One region of the Streptomyces sp. NPDC088553 genome, then DNA from elsewhere that is predicted to be linked to it. Evidence: riboswitches for the same ligand, from Rfam matches in the RefSeq annotation. Region 1 holds a riboswitch; each other region holds the start of a gene.

Region 1 (3,807 bases):
GTCGTCGTCCCAGGCCCGCCGGTCCTGCACGGACTTCAGGGACCAGAGGTCGAGGACCGGGCAGCCGTAGCGGTCCGCGATGGCCCGGACGTGCCCGTTGTAGGTGGCGATCTTGCCGCGCAGGTGCTTGAGGAGCGTGACGCCGCGCGTGTCGAAGCCGGTGGTCACCATCACGGTGCCGACGGCGGAGGTGAGTTCGGCGACGGCGCGCTCGAAGCGCTCGGCGACCTCGTCGGGGTCGGTGCCGGGGCGGATGATGTCGTTTCCGCCGGCGCAGAAGGTCACCAGGTCGGGGGCGAGTTCCTTCGCCCGGGGGACCTGTTCCGCCACGATCTGGTCGAGGAGGCGCCCGCGTACGGCCAGGTTGGCGTAGCGGAAGGCGTCGTGCTCCGGCAGCTGGTCGGCGAGCAGCACCGCGAAGCGGTCCGCCCAGCCGACGTACGTCCCGTCGGGCCCGGGGTCTCCGACGCCCTCGGTGAAGCTGTCACCGATCGCCGCGTACGACCCGAATGCGTTCTTGTCTCTTGATCTCGAATCGTCTGCCACGGGAGCACATCCTTCCCCTTCGGATGTGACCTACGCGACCGTAAGGAGGGGTTGACGTCGGGTGATATATGCCACCGATAAAGAATTTGCCAAGCCGGAATAGACCGGGAACACGCCGGAGGCCCGGCACATGTGTGCCGGGCCTCGGGGCGACGACCGGTGACGCCGGTGGCGACGGAGCGTCAGATGTTCACACCGTGCTGACGAAGGGCGGCGATCGGGTCGATGTCGGAGCCGTAGTCCGGCCCGGTGCGGATCTCGAAGTGCAGGTGCGGGCCGGTGACGTTGCCGGTCGCGCCGGAGAGGCCGATCTGCTCGCCGCCGCTCACGGTCTGGCCGGCGGAGACGGAGATCGAGGAGAGGTGGGCGTACTGCGAGAAGGTGCCGTCGGCGTGCTGGATGACGACCTGGTTGCCGTACGCGCCGCCGTCGCCGGCGGAGTAGACGGTGCCGGGGCCGACCGCGACGATCGTCGTGCCGGTGGAGGCCATGAAGTCGACACCGGTGTGGTAGCCGGAGGACCACATGGAGCCGGCGGCGCGGTACGGGGTGGACATGCCGCCGTTGACCGGGGCGAACCAGCCGGAGGCGGAGGTCGCGGCGCCGGAGGACTGCGCGGTCTTCGCGGTGGACGTGTCCGCGGCCGGGGCGCTCGCGGCCGGGGCGGCCGAGCGCTCGCTGCTCCGGGAGGCGCGCGAGGTGTCGCCGTTCTTCTCGGAGCTCTTGGCGGCGGCCTTGGGCGCGGCGCTCTTCGGCGCGGCGGCCTTGGCGGTGCTCTTGGCGCCGAGGGTGAGCTTCATACCGGGCAGGATGAGCGAGGGGTTCTCGCCGACGACCTGACGGTTGTCCGCGTACAGCTTCTGCCAGCCACCGGTGAGGTGGTGCTCGGCGGCGATCTTCGACAGGTAGTCGCCCCGCACGACGGAGTACGTCTTGGGAGCGGCCTTCGCGGCGGCGGGCGCCGCCTTGGCGACGGCGGGGGCCTTCACCTGGGCGGCGGCGCTGACGGCCTGGCCGGGAGCGGCGGCCGGGGCGGCCTGCTCGGCGGCGTGGGCGCCGGTGGCACCGAGGAGCGGGAGGGCGACGACGGCGCCTCCCGTACCGGCGGCGGCGATTCCGCGGGTGAGGCGGTTGGACTTGATGCGGCGGTGCTTACCCTTCGCGGGCATGGCGAATTCCTCTCCGGCGCCTACGAGGTGAGCTGTCGGGTTCGGACTGGAGATGTCCGGCCGCGCTCTCACGCGGCTTCACCCCGAGCCGTCCTGCGTCGCGGGACCGGCGTACTTCCTGGGTCCCCCGCTCCTGCCACGCATGGGATGAGTGGAATTCCGGACGGTGGCAGGATTCGGCGGTCCGACCGGATTGACGGTGACGCTAGACGAGCGGGGTCGGCGCGAACAAGCCAATGATTTCTCCCGGCTTTCCGGCTACGGCCTTTCACCCGGAATTCCGGTCACCCTCCGTGGATGACGGACCCTCGATTTCCGTTTTACGTACGGCAATTGCTCGGGCCCGTCGGCCACGATCCGTCACTTCTATGACCCTGCTCACGCGTCGAAGCCCATCTCGCCTGTAAACAGGTCGCGTTATACGCAAGGCCTCAATTCGGACAGATCACCCATTCCCGTCCTGGGGGGTGCACCATCGCGGCCCCACCTGGATGATTGCCCCTGGAACCGATCTCGCGTCGGGCACCCGAACGTCGACCACCAGGAGCATCCGTGACGCAGCAGCTGCCGCAGGTCCCGCCCATCGAAGCGAACGAACCCGAGCTGGCCGAGGTCCGCAACTTCCGGGACGTGGGCGGCCTGCCGACGACGGACGGGCGTGCCGTGCACCCCGGCCGCCTCTACCGCAGCGGCCACCTCGCCCACGCCACCGAGGAGGACATCGCCTTCCTCGACTCGCTCGGCCTGCACACCGTCTTCGACTTCCGGAACCTCGCCGACCGGCATGTCGAGGGCCCGGACGTCGATCTTCCGGGTGTACGGAACGTGAACATACCCCTCAACGACCCCGCCGACGGAAAGGAGTTCTGGAAGCTGGTCCGCGACGGCGACATCGAGCAGCTGCGGGGCATCCTCGGCGACGGCAAGGCCGCGACCCGAATGTCCGACTCGTACAGGAAGATGGTGGTCGAGCGGACCACGGAGCACAGCCGGGTCCTGCACGCGCTGGCCGAGGACAGCCTCCCCGCCCTGATGCACTGCGCGGCCGGCAAGGACCGCGCCGGGCTGTCCATCGCGATCACCCTGCTGGCCCTCGGGGTCGAGCGGGAGGCGATCGAGGCCGACTACGTGAAGTCGAACGACCCGCACCGCCGCTACAAGGTACGCCGCAGCTCCACCGCCCCGGACGCGATGTCGCCCGAGGTGATGGAGCTGCTGAGCCCGCTGTTCGACGCGCGGGTGGAGTATCTGCGGGGCGCCTTCGAGACGATCGAGGCGACCTGGGGCTCGGTGGACGCCTACCTCTCGAAGGGCCTGAAGCTGTCCCCGGAGACCCGTGAGCGACTGCGCGAGCGGCTGCTCACGGAGGCGTGACCAGGACCTACTGGTTCTGCCCGCCGAGCATGAAGAGCAGGTAGAGGAAGCCGGCGAAGAGGTGGCCGGCGATCAGGTAGGCGAAGAGGCGCAGGACGAGACCCTTGGGGAACTTGCCCTCGCCTCGCTCCTCGCCGGTGACAGCTCGTGACTTCTCGGACATCTCGGTCCTTTTCTGTCGAAGGAAATGCGCGGGATCAGCGACGGTGCGGAGTTCCGTCGCCGAGACACAGCTCGGCGACGGGGCTCTGCATCAGGGTGTGGACGAAGAGCAGCTCGGCCCCGCCGGGGGTCGCCGCCCCGATCCGGTGCGGGGTCAGCGAGTCGAAGTGCGCGCTGTCCCCGGGATCGAGGACGTGGACGGCCTCGCCGAGCGCGAGCCGCACCCGGCCCTCCAGGACGTGGATCCACTCCTCGCCGGCGTGGACGCGCACGATGTCACCCCGGGTGGCGTACGGCACGTGGACCCGCAGACACTGCAGGGCCCGCCCGGCACCGCCCGCCTGGCGGTAGATCCAGCCGTCGGCCTCGACGGGTTCGGAGCGCCCGGCACGGACGACGGGATCGCGCTCGGGAGGCGTCTCGCCGAGGAGCTCGGAGACCGTCGTACCGTAGATACGGGCGAGGGCCAGCAGCATCGGGAGCGAGGGCTGCCGGTTCCCCGTCTCCAGACGCGAGAGGTGGGCCGGCGAGAGGCCGGCCCGCTGGGCGGCGGCCT
Region 2 (3,807 bases), on a different contig from region 1:
CGACTTCACCGTTCTGGCCGACATCGACGGGACCTGGTCGCGCCGGTACACCGGTCACATCGAGACCGGAGCTCCGAGCATCACCGGCTGATCCCGCCCCCGGATGCGGGGCGGCGGCCGCTTCGGCGCCGCCCCGCACCTGCGGACAGGCCATCAGGCATGGGGCGTCAGGGCCGTCAGCGTCCGGCGTGCGCCGCGCGGTGGATCGTCGCGTCGAGAAGGGCCACCGCCTCGGCGGCCGTACGGCCCGGGGCACGGTTCCACGGCCCGATCAGCTCGTGCCACCCCCGCGACCGGAGCTCGGCCATGATCCAGGCTGCCGCCTCGTTCATCGTGGCCGCGCTGCCGAAGCCGAGACGGTGCGCGGCGAGGAGGGCACCGCAGACACACCGGGCCCCGCGGCGGTCTCGCAGCTTGTACGGGGCGTTCTGCCAGCCCCACTCCGTCAGCACGAGGCGCGCGTAGCCGAGGTGGACCGAGGGGCGCAGCTCTGGCCGGCCGACACGGCGCCAGGCGTGCAGCCGGTCGGGCAGGACGGCCCCGATCCGGCCGGGGAGCCGATGCTCGGCGGGAGGGGACGGCGGCAGCGCTGCGAGCGCGTCGGCGACGAGCCGCTCCACCGGCACGGTGAGCAGGTCACGCCAGCTCTCCACGGCGGGCGCGGACACCGGCGGCTCGGTCCAGTCCGTGACGATCCGCTGCCAGGTGGCGCTCTCGTAGAGGGCGGCGGCCTCACGGTCGAGGGTCTCGGGGGTGAGCAGGGAGGCGGAGGGCGACATCCGGGCGGCTCCTCGGTCGGGGTGACTCCATCTTTCACGAGGAATGTCGGTTTTGCGACTTATGCCCTTGAGTGCCCACGCGGCCGAACGGGGCCTTATCGCCCACTACCCCATTAACAGAATTAACGTGCATATTCGGACATTGAGCACCTGGTGATGCGACTCACTTTCCAGAAGACTCCCCGGTGATCGGAATCCGCGCAGGCCGTGCGGGACAAGGAAGTTCGATGCGCGGGAGTCGCCCTCGATCTTGAATTCCATGAATTCGGTGATCCTTTCACCGACCCCTGGACCCAGATCCTCTTGTTCTCGGTCGCATTACTGGCCTACGGTCACCTCCATTCGAGCGGATCGCCGAATCCTGCCACCGTTCGAAATACCTCCCTTTCACCCGACGGCAGGAGCGGGGGACCCACGAATACGCCGGCCCGGATTCCGGAACGGCTCGGGGTGAAGCCGCGTGCGCGCGGCCGGACATCTCCAGTCCGAACCCGACAGCTCACCCCGAAGGCGCCGGAGAGGAATCCCGTCATGCCTGCTCACGGTAAGCACCGCCGCCCCCGCCGCCGCCCCGTCTCGCGTGGACTCGCGCTCGTCGGCACGGGCGGAGCCGCTCTCGCCCTCCCGCTCATCGCCCCGGCTGTGGCCGGCGCCGCGCCTGTCTCCGGAGCTCCGGAAACCGCCGCCAAAACCATCACCGCCCCCGCCGCCCCGGTCGCCACGAAGGCCGCCGCGAAGGCTCCCGCCGCTCCCGCCGCCGCGCGCACCTACACGGTCGTCAGTGGCGACTCGCTTTCTCTGATCGCCCAGAAGAAGGGAATTCAGGGCGGCTGGAAGGGTCTTTACCGCGCCAACAAGAGCGTCGTGGGTGACAATCCGTCACTTATTCACCCGGGCCTCGAACTGACGCTTCGTCCGGGTTCCGTGAAGGTCGCCGCTCCCGCGAAGGCCGCGGCTCCCACGAAGGCGAAGAAGACCGCCACGACCGAACGGGCGAGCCGCTCCGAGCGCCGGAGCGCCACCCCGGCCGTCGCCACCACCGGTGCCTCGGCCGCCGCTCCCGCGGCCGCCGCCGCTCCGGTCCAGGCCGTGCCCGTCGCCGCCACCCAGTACGCGAACAACCTCGACGGCTGGATCCGCGAGTCGCTGGACATCATGGCCCAGCGCGGCATCCCCGGCTCGTACGAGGGGATCCACCGCAACATCATGCGGGAGTCCTCCGGCAACCCCCAGGCCATCAACCTCTGGGACTCGAACGCCGTGGCCGGCACGCCCTCCAAGGGGCTGCTCCAGGTCATCGAGCCGACCTTCCTGGCCTATCACGTGCCCGGCACGTCGATGGACCTGTTCGACCCGGTCGCCAACATCACCGCCGCCTGCAACTACGCGGCCGACCGCTACGGCTCCATCGACAACGTCAACGGCGCCTACTGATCCCGGAAGTGCCCGGTGAACCAGGAGGTGGCGAGCTCCGCCACCTCCTCCAGGGCACCCGGCTCCTCGAAGAGGTGCGTGGCGCCCTCCACGACCTCCAGCCGGCTCTCGCAGCGCAGCAGCGACTCGGCCCGCCGGTTGAGGTCCAGGACCAGCGCGTCCCTGCCTCCGACCACGAGCAGCGTCGGGGCCTTCACCCGCGCCAGGTGGTCGGCCGCGAGGTCCGGCCGGCCACCGCGTGAGACGACGGCGGCCACGGAGGACTCGGGGTCGCCCGCCGCCCACAGCCCGGCGGCCGCTCCCGTACTGGCCCCGAAGTAGCCCAGCGGGAGACCGTCGCTCTCCGGCCGCCCGGCGAGCCACTCCGTGGCGCGGGCGAGCCTGCCGGCGAGCAGCGGGGTGTCGAAGACATGCGCCCGGTCGACCGCCTCGGCCTCGGTGAGCAGGTCGAACAGCAGCGTTCCGAGTCCCGCCCGGTTGAGCGCCCCCGCCACCGCCCGATTGCGGGGACTGTGGCGGCTGCTCCCGCTGCCGTGGGCGAACAGGACGATGCCGGTCGCGCCCTCGGGCACCGCGAGTCGTCCGGCGAGCGTGACACCGTCGGCGACGGGGATCCGTACGTCCGCGTCCTGGACGACCGGTCCGTGCGCGGCGCGGATCCGGTCGAGACAGGCGATGACCTCCGCGTCCGGGGTCTGCGTGAAGTCCTGGTAGAACTGTCCGATCGCGTAGAAGATCTCCGGCGCGTGCACGCTCACCGTCTCGTCGGCCTCACCCCCGAGCCGGGCCGTCCATCCGCGGGGCGCCACCGGCACCGCGAGGATGATCCGGGCGGCGCCCCGGGCCCGTACCACCCGGCAGGCCGCCAGCGCCGTGGCGCCCGTGGCGAGACCGTCGTCCACGACCAGGACCGTTCGGCCTCCCAGGGGAACGGAAGGCCTGCTGCCCCGATAGCGGCGGGCCCGCAGATCGAGCTCGGCGTGCTCGCGCTCCTCGACCGCGGCCAGTTCACGCGCCCCGACCCCGGCCTCGTGGAGCACCCGCTCGTTCACCACCCGTACGCCACCCTCGCCGAGCGCGCCCATCGCCAGCTCCGGCTGCTGGGGCACCCCCAGCTTCCGCACCAGACAGATGTCGAGCGGGGCATCGAGGGCGTCGGCCACCTCTGCCGCCACCGGCACCCCACCCCGCGGCAGACCGAGCACCACGACGTCATGGCCCTTGAGGTGGTCGAGCCGGGCGGCCAGCTGCCGACCGGCGTCGGTGCGATCACTGAAGAACATGGCCCGCCGTCCTTCCGCCTGCACGGCTCCGGGCTCGGGAAGGAACGCCGTGCTCCGTCCCCTGCCCGTCCCTCCAGGGTAAGACGCCCCTTCCCCGGCGGGCGGGTGAGCCGGCCGTCAGCGGGACTGGAGGGCGTCGAGGGCCACCGCCTGGGCTATCGCGAGCCGCCGGTCGAGCTCCGGGTCCGCTATGTCGAGCACGTACCGGTCGCGGAGACCGAAGAGCTTCTCCACGGACATCACCGAGCGGCCCGACTCGGTGAAGTCGAAGTGGTAGGGCACGACGAAGGGAAGCAGGTCGGCGTAGGGGA
Region 3 (3,807 bases), on a different contig from region 1:
CGCGCTGTGCGCGGTGGGGCTGGGGTGCGCCGCGGCGATGGCCCTCCTGGCGAGGGGCGGGCGGCTGGCGGAGGGAGCGGCGCCGGCGGACTGAGCCGGGGCCGGGCCCCTACCCGCCCGTACGCGCGCGTGGCCGCGCCCGGCCAGGCTCCCCGCGCGCGTGGCCGGGCCCGGCCCTCCGGTCCGTACGCCAGTCGGCCCCGTGGGAGTCGCCGCCCCGGGTGGCGGCGGCCACCCTGGGAGGGCGCGGTACGGGCCGCGGCCGGGTACGGACCGGGCAGGAGAGCACAGGTGGGGCACCCCCCAGGAGCGATCGGCGGGCGGCGGGGCGGCGAGGGCCGTCGCCCGTACGGCGGTGCCCGGAGGTTCATCCGGGCGCTGCCGCCGCTGATCATCGTGGGCGGTGTCTTCTTCGACGTCCTGACGCCGCCCAAGTACAGCGCGGCGCCGATGTTCTCCGCGGCCCCGCTGATCGCGGCCCCGTTCTCCTCCACCCTCACGACGCTGCTCACCGGGATCGCGGCCGTCCTCGCCTCCGTCGGGCTGCACATCTACAACGACACCGCGACCGAGATCCCGTCGCTCACCGAGTTCCTGACCGTGCTCACGGTCGCGGTGCTCGCGGTGCTCATCAACCGGGTCGTCCTCCGCAGCGGCGAGCGGCTCGCCTCGGCGCGGGTCATCGCGGAGACCGCGCAGAAGGCGGTGCTGCCGACGCCCGCCGAGCGCATCGGCGGGCTGCAGTGCGCGGCGCGGTACGAGGCGGCGCAGGCGGACGCGTTCATCGGCGGCGACCTGTTCGCCGTCCAGGACACCCCCTACGGGGTACGGCTCGTGGTCGGCGACGTCCGCGGCAAGGGCATGGACGCGGTCGAGGCCGTCGCCGTCGTCATCGGGGCGTTCCGGGAGGCGGCCGAGCAGGAACGGACCCTGGAGGGCGTGGCGCAGCGGCTGGAGCGGGCCCTCGCCCGGGAGGGCACCCGCCGGCACGGGCTCGATGCCTTCGAGGGGTTCACCACGGCCGTCCTCGCCGAGATCCCGCGCGGTGACGGGAGCGGCACCTTCGACGGTTTCGTACGGGTCGTCAACCGCGGGCACCCGCCTCCGCTGATGCTGTACACGGACGGGAGCCTGGACACGATGGAGCCCGGCGAGCCGGCGCTGCCGCTCGGCATGGGCGATCTGGCGTCGTGGCCGGACCGGGCCGAGGCGCGGCCGTATCCGCCGGGCGCGACGCTGCTCTTCTACACCGACGGTCTCTCGGAGGCGCGGAACGCCGAGGGCGTCTTCTACGACCCGGGGGAACGGCTCGCCGGACGGATCTTCCCCGGGCCGGAGGAACTGCTCGACGCGCTCGTGGACGACGTACGGCTGCACACCGGCGGCGGGTCGACCGACGACATGGCGCTGCTCGCGCTGAGCCGGCCGGCGACGGGGCAGCCGGAGCGGCGCCGGACGATGCCGGTGGTGCCGCCCGGCGGGTCCGGATCGCCCGGCGGCGGGCCCGGTCACCAGCCGTAGTCGCGAGGTGTCACTGCGATAACAATTGACATAACGTCAGATCGCGAGGGTTTTGGCTTCCCCTGCTGAAGGGCGGTCAACTCGGGCCATTACCGCCCAATTCAATGAATGATCAAGAGGAACAGCTTGGAATCGACACCCCGTGTCTATTAACGTTCGATAACGCAGTGCGGTCGTCCCAGCCGTCGCAAGAGACGGCACCGTGCGCACGCGCCGAATCCTGAAAAGGAACCGGGGAACCACCACTTGGGGTGAATCGAGCCCATCGCACCCGTGCGACGTGCCCGTAGGAGACCTTCCTGCTCCGAACCCGTCAGCTAACCCGGTAGGCGAGAAGGAAGGAAAGGAGCGCGCCTTCGTGGCGTCCAACACTCCCGCACCCGAAGCCCCCTTCGATGCCTTCGGTGGTGGTGCGGGTCCTGCCGCCCCGGACACCGAGTGGAACCCCACCGAGGGATCCCTCCGCGCCGAGAGCCGCTCCGGCGGCCGCCACCGTGTCGTCAAGCAGCGCTCCAACTTCGCCCGCTCCTCCACCGTCCTCGGCGTCGGTGTGATCGCGGCCGTCGGCGCGGGTGGCCTCGCCACCGCGCAGGAGAAGCCCCCGGTGGCGATATCGCTCCCGGACCTCAACCTGCCGGACGCCCACGACCTCCCCGGTGTCGGCGACCTCCTCCCCGAGGAGAGCCACGAGACGGTCAGCGCGGCCCGCGCCAACCCGAACCCGCTCACCAGCACCGCGTACGCCACCCTCGACGACGAGCAGGGCACCGGGACCCCGCAGATGCGGCAGGCCGGCCTGGTCACCCAGGACGGTCCGGCGGCGAAGGCCGCGACCGGCGCCGGCGACGCGGGCGAGGCCCTGCGCGCCCGCATCCTCCAGCAGGCCGAGCAGCAGCAGGCCTCCGCCGACGGCGCCGAGAAGGCCGCGGCGGAGAAGGCGGCGGCCGAGAAGGCCGCCGCGGAGGCCGCGGCCAAGGCCGACGCGGCGGAGAAGGCGGCCGCCGAGGCGAAGGCCAAGGCCGAGGCGGAGGCCAAGGCGAAGGCGGAAGCCGAGGCGAAGGCGAAGGCCGAGGCGGCGGCCGAGGCCGAGCGCCTCGCCAAGCTGGCCGCGAGCTACACGCTGCCGCTCTCCTCGTACAGCCTCAGCGCCACCTACATGCAGTCCGGGTCGATGTGGTCCTCCGGCTACCACACCGGCCTCGACTTCGCCGCCCCCACCGGCACCCCGCTCAAGGCCGTCCACAGCGGCACCGTCAAGTCGGCGGGCTGGTCCGGCTCGTACGGCTACCGCGTCGTCCTGGAGCTCTCGGACGGCACCGAGATCTGGTACGCCCACATGTCCTCCATGACGGTCTCCGCCGGCCAGACCGTGGGCACCGGCGAGACCATCGGCCGCGTCGGCGCCACCGGCAACGTCACCGGCGCCCACCTCCACATGGAGGTGCACACCCCCGGCGGCTCCGGCCTCGACCCGGCGGAGTGGCTGCGCTCCAAGGGCCTGAGCCTCTGACCCACCCGCGTCGCCACGAAGGCGACCGGGTCTGCCCGCCCTGGGCCCGTCCGGCCCTGATCCGCCGGACGGGCCCCAGCTGTTCCGTCCCGGGAGGTCGTGGACGGGTGAGCCAGTCTCGGCTGAGGGATCTTGAAGGGGTGTGACCCGGCTCCGAGATCCCCGACCTCGTCACCCGTGATCAGCTCAGCGTCTCCCCGCGGCGCCCGACAGCGGCCGCATCGGGAACGACGAGCAGCTTGCCGGTGGTACGCCGAGCCTCCAGATCGCTGTGGGCCTGGGCGGCCTCGGACAATGCGTAGCGGCCCGTTACGGTGACCTCAAGCGCCTTGGAGCGCACCCACTCGAACACATCGGCGGCCCGTCGGAGCAGTTCGGACCGATCGGCGATGAAGTCCCCGAGGCTGGGCCGGATCAGGGTCAGCGAACCGCCGTGGGCGAGCCGAATCGGATCAAACGGCGGCACGGCACCACTTGCCGCGCCGAAGAGCACGAGATGGCCGCGGGTCCGCAGGCTGGCGAGGCTCGCATCGAAGGTGTGCGCGCCGACGCCGTCGAAGACAACCGGCAGTCCCTGACCGCCGTTGAGCCGCCTCACCTCGGCTGCGAGATCGTCGACCGCGGAGGAAAGGATCACCTCGGCGGCCCCGGCACGCTTCGCCAGCTCGGCCTTGGCCGTGGTCGACGTCGTGCCGATCACCCTGCCGCCGAGATGGGTGATGAGCTGGGTCAGAAGCAGCCCCATGCCACCAGCAGCCGCGTGCACGAGCACCGTG
Region 4 (3,807 bases), on a different contig from region 1:
GCCCAAGGCGCTCGGTCTGGTCTCCGAGGCCCTGATCGCCCCGGCGTTCCTCGAGACCGAGGTCGAGCGCCTGGTGCGCAACCGCCTCGACGAGATCCCGCACGAGACGGCCAACCCGTCCCGCCGCGCCGCCAAGCAGCTCTCCAAGGAGCTGTTCCCGGCCGAGGCCCGGATGTCCCGGCCGCGCCAGGGCACCGAGGAGACCGTCGAGGCGATCGACGCCGCCGCGGTCCGCGCCTTCTACGAGGCGCACGTCCGGCCCGCCACGGCCACCGCCGTGGTCGTCGGCGACCTCACCGGTGTCGACCTGGACAAGGTCCTCGCCGAGACCCTGGGCGCCTGGACCGGCGAGCCGGCCGAGCCGCTCCCGATGCCGCCGATCACCGCCGACGACACCGGACGGGTCGTCATCGTGGACCGTCCCGGCGCCGTCCAGACCCAGTTGCTGATCGGCCGGGTCGGACCCGACCGCCACGACAGCGTCTGGCCGGCCCAGGTCCTGGGCACGTACTGCCTCGGCGGCACCCTCACCTCGCGGCTCGACCGGGTCCTGCGCGAGGAGAAGGGCTACACGTACGGCGTGCGCGCCTTCGGGCAGGTGCTCCGCTCGGACGGCCGGGGGAACGGCGCCTCGATGCTCGCCATCAGCGGTTCCGTCGACACGCCCAACACCGGTCCGGCGCTCGACGACCTGTGGAAGGTGCTGCGGACGCTGGCCGCGGAGGGCCTCACCGACGCCGAGCGGGAGACGGCCGTGCAGAACCTGGTGGGGGTCGCGCCGCTCAAGTACGAGACCGCCGCCTCCGTCGCCGGGACGCTCTCCGACCAGGTGGAGCAGCACCTCCCGGACGACTACCAGGCCCAGTTGTACGCCCGGCTGGCCGAGACCGGGACGGTCGAGGCGACCGCGGCCGTGGTCAGCGCCTTCCCCGTGGACCGGCTCGTCACCGTGCTCGTCGGCGACGCGGCGCAGATCGCGGAGCCGGTGCGCGCGCTCGGGATCGGTGAAGTGACCGTCGTGACCGGCTGATTCACGCCGCCGACACGGCAAAGGAGGGCCCCGACGGCATAGTTCGTCGGGGTCCTCCCCTTTGTCCGTATTTTGATCAAGGATGGTTGTATGCCCTGTGGCATGTCTTACAAAATGTGTGTCCGGTTGGTGATTGGAAGACGATCCGCATAGCGTCGGTGCGTCTGTTCGTCAGTTGCACGTGCCGCACCCGCGGCATCGGACAGACATCGCCGAGTCCCCGTCAGGCGCGAGCCTGGGGAGCCGGGGACCCACACGTAGTCCCTGGGGTGAATCGGGCGCCTTCGTCTCGTACGGAGGGGCTCGTAGGAGACCTTCCTGCTCCGAACCCGTCAGCTAACCCGGTAGGCGAGAGGGAAGGAAAGGATCAGCCCCTACATGGCGTTCACCCGTGCCACCGGGAAGCATCGTGCTCCGAGCCGGATGGCGCGCCGCGGCGTGGGCATCGCCGGCGCGGCGACGCTCGCCACCACCGGCGTCATCGGAACCCTCGCTTCCCCGGCGCTCGCCGCCGACACGGACCACCGCTCGCTGGAGGACACCGGTCTCACCAAGGTGATCACCGAGGACTCGCTCGCCGAGCGGATCGACGCCCAGGCCGCCGCCCAGGAGCAGGAGGCCTTCGAGGTCGCCGCCAAGGCGAAGGCCAAGGCCGAGGCGAAGCGCAAGGCCGAGGCCCGTGCCAAGGAGATCCGCGAGGCCGAGCAGCGCGCGGCCCGTGAGGCCGAGCGTCGCCGCCTGGCCTCCTTCCAGCTGCCCGTCGAGGGCACGTACGTGTCCACCGGTTACAAGACCGGCGGCTCGCTCTGGTCCTCCGGCAGCCACTCCGGCATCGACTTCCACGCCGCCTACGGCAGCAACGTCGTCTCCGTCGGCTCGGGCACCGTCGTCGAGGCCGGCTGGGGCGGCGCGTACGGCAACAACATCGTCATCCGGATGAACGACGGCACGTACACCCAGTACGGTCACCTCTCCTCCATCGGGGTCTACGTCGGCCAGAGCGTCGAGCCGGGTCAGCGGATCGGCATCTCGGGCTCGACCGGGAACTCGACCGGACCGCACCTCCACTTCGAGGCGCGGACGACGTCCGAGTACGGCTCCGACATCAACCCGATCGCGTACCTGCGCGCCCGCGGCGTCAACGTCTGATCCAGGACGGATCCAGGACGCCCCTCGCGCAGGGGCGGAGCTTCCGCCCCCCCCGCATCGCAAAAGCCCCGGCTCGTACAGAGCCGGGGCTTTTCGTCGGTCCCGCGACATCGATATTCCGCCGGGGCATCGGAAATTCCGGCGTGCTGCAATAGAGTCGCAGATCGGGCGCAGAACAGGCGCCGTCGGAATTGACTCGCGCAGACCAAAGGCGGAGGTCGGACATGCGCATTCCCGCGCACTCGGTATGCACGGCGATCCGGGACGACATCGTCTCCGGCGTCTTCGAGCGGGGCAGCCGGCTGACCGAGGACCAACTGGCCCGCCGGTACGGGGTCTCCCGCGTCCCGGTCCGCGAGGCCCTGCGCACCCTGGAGTCCGAGGGCTTCGTCGTCTCCCGACGCCACGCCGGGGCGCATGTCGCCGAGCCCACCGAGCAGGAGGCCGCCGATCTGCTCGACATGCGGGCGCTGCTCGAACCGCTGGGGGCGGCCCGCGCCGCCCAGCGGCGCACGGAGGCTCACCTCAAGGTGCTGCGCGGGCTGGTCAGGCTGGGGCAGGAGCGGGCCAGGCGCGGCCAGGGCGACGATCTGCGCTCACTCGGCGGCTGGTTCCACGAGACGCTCGCGCAGGCCTCCGGCAGCCCGGCCCTGACGGCGCTGCTGACCCAGCTACGGCACAAGATCGCCTGGATGTACGCGGTCGAGCAGCCCGAGCGGCCGGTGGAGGCCTGGGCCGAGCACGGCGCGATCGTGGACGCCGTGGCGCGCGGTGACGCCGAGCGGGCGCGGTCGCTGACCGCGCTGCACGCGGAGCGCTCCCAGTCGCTGCACCGCCTCAAGCGGCCGGACCGCGGGCGTGTGAGGGTTTCGCAACACGCAGTCAACACGGCGAGTTCCCGGAATTAACGTGCGCATCGTATACATGGAATAGGAATTCGGTGCTGCTGCTCCGTGCTGCCCTGAAAGGGCGGCGGTGGAAAAGCGAAAGGCCGTGACCGCCGGAATTCCGGCGGTCACGGCCTTTCGTCGTACAGGGGTCGTGCAGAGGTCGTTCAGAGAGGGACGACCCGGATCAGACGGTCTCGGGGAGCTCGTCCAGGCCCTCGGCGACCAGCTTCGCCAGGCGGTCCAGAGCGGCCTCGGCGCCGTCGGCCTCCGAAGCGAGGACGATCTCCTCGCCGCCCTGTGCGCCCAGGCCGAGCACGGCGAGCATGGAGGCGGCGTTCACCGGGGTGCCGTCGGACTTGGCGATCGTCACCGGAACGCCGGAAGCCGTGGCGGCACGGACGAAGATGGACGCGGGGCGGGCGTGCAGGCCCTCGGCCCAGCCGACGTTGACGCGGCGCTCAGCCATGGTGTTGCCCTTCAAGTCTCAAGCGGGTTGTCTAGACCAGTCTCTCACGGGATGCTGCGTGCTCGCGCCGACCTTCGGCCCGGATCGGACCGCCGTTCGGCCCTTCCTCGCCGAGCGCGGCGTGCTCCTACCTTGCACGGCGGACCCCCGCCGCGCGAGCGGTGCCGCGGCCGTGTCGCGGCCGGTGCCATCGCCGTGGCGCGACCCGTGCCACCACCGTGCCGCGGCCGTAGGCTGACCCCATGCAGAGCGCGTCGGACCAGCCGCCGGAG

Evidence for each region. A riboswitch is a leader RNA that binds a small molecule or an ion and turns the genes downstream of it on or off. The one in region 1 is predicted to bind cyclic di-AMP.
Region 2: linked by a shared signal. The riboswitch ahead of ACIP8Z_RS06590 (transglycosylase SLT domain-containing protein) and the one ahead of ACIP8Z_RS11850 (peptidoglycan DD-metalloendopeptidase family protein) in region 1 are both predicted to bind cyclic di-AMP.
Region 3: linked by a shared signal. The riboswitch ahead of ACIP8Z_RS20600 (M23 family metallopeptidase) and the one ahead of ACIP8Z_RS11850 (peptidoglycan DD-metalloendopeptidase family protein) in region 1 are both predicted to bind cyclic di-AMP.
Region 4: linked by a shared signal. The riboswitch ahead of ACIP8Z_RS36565 (M23 family metallopeptidase) and the one ahead of ACIP8Z_RS11850 (peptidoglycan DD-metalloendopeptidase family protein) in region 1 are both predicted to bind cyclic di-AMP.

The regions. Positions count from the first base shown of each region.
Region 1 is NZ_JBIVMG010000003.1:564,204-568,010, forward strand. It holds gene ACIP8Z_RS11845 (SGNH/GDSL hydrolase family protein) at 1-546, opposite strand, end outside; gene ACIP8Z_RS11850 (peptidoglycan DD-metalloendopeptidase family protein) at 729-1,715, opposite strand; cyclic di-AMP (ydaO/yuaA leader) riboswitch at 1,720-1,907, opposite strand; gene ACIP8Z_RS11855 (tyrosine-protein phosphatase) at 2,268-3,089, shown strand; gene ACIP8Z_RS11860 (DUF6126 family protein) at 3,097-3,252, opposite strand; gene ACIP8Z_RS11865 (helix-turn-helix domain-containing protein) at 3,287-3,807, opposite strand, start outside.
Region 2 is NZ_JBIVMG010000002.1:313,224-317,030, forward strand. It holds gene ACIP8Z_RS06580 (phosphocholine-specific phospholipase C) at 1-91, shown strand, start outside; gene ACIP8Z_RS06585 (hypothetical protein) at 177-779, opposite strand; cyclic di-AMP (ydaO/yuaA leader) riboswitch at 1,122-1,305, shown strand; gene ACIP8Z_RS06590 (transglycosylase SLT domain-containing protein) at 1,311-2,213, shown strand; gene ACIP8Z_RS06595 (phosphoribosyltransferase family protein) at 2,207-3,496, opposite strand; gene ACIP8Z_RS06600 (hypothetical protein) at 3,614-3,807, opposite strand, start outside.
Region 3 is NZ_JBIVMG010000006.1:22,630-26,436, reverse strand. It holds gene ACIP8Z_RS20610 (MFS transporter) at 1-94, shown strand, start outside; gene ACIP8Z_RS20605 (PP2C family protein-serine/threonine phosphatase) at 292-1,521, shown strand; cyclic di-AMP (ydaO/yuaA leader) riboswitch at 1,723-1,868, shown strand; gene ACIP8Z_RS20600 (M23 family metallopeptidase) at 1,880-3,031, shown strand; gene ACIP8Z_RS20595 (quinone oxidoreductase family protein) at 3,213-3,807, opposite strand, start outside.
Region 4 is NZ_JBIVMG010000016.1:148,693-152,499, forward strand. It holds gene ACIP8Z_RS36560 (M16 family metallopeptidase) at 1-1,030, shown strand, start outside; cyclic di-AMP (ydaO/yuaA leader) riboswitch at 1,231-1,396, shown strand; gene ACIP8Z_RS36565 (M23 family metallopeptidase) at 1,409-2,179, shown strand; gene ACIP8Z_RS36570 (GntR family transcriptional regulator) at 2,404-3,087, shown strand; gene ACIP8Z_RS36575 (HPr family phosphocarrier protein) at 3,254-3,535, opposite strand; gene ACIP8Z_RS36580 (GNAT family N-acetyltransferase) at 3,778-3,807, shown strand, end outside.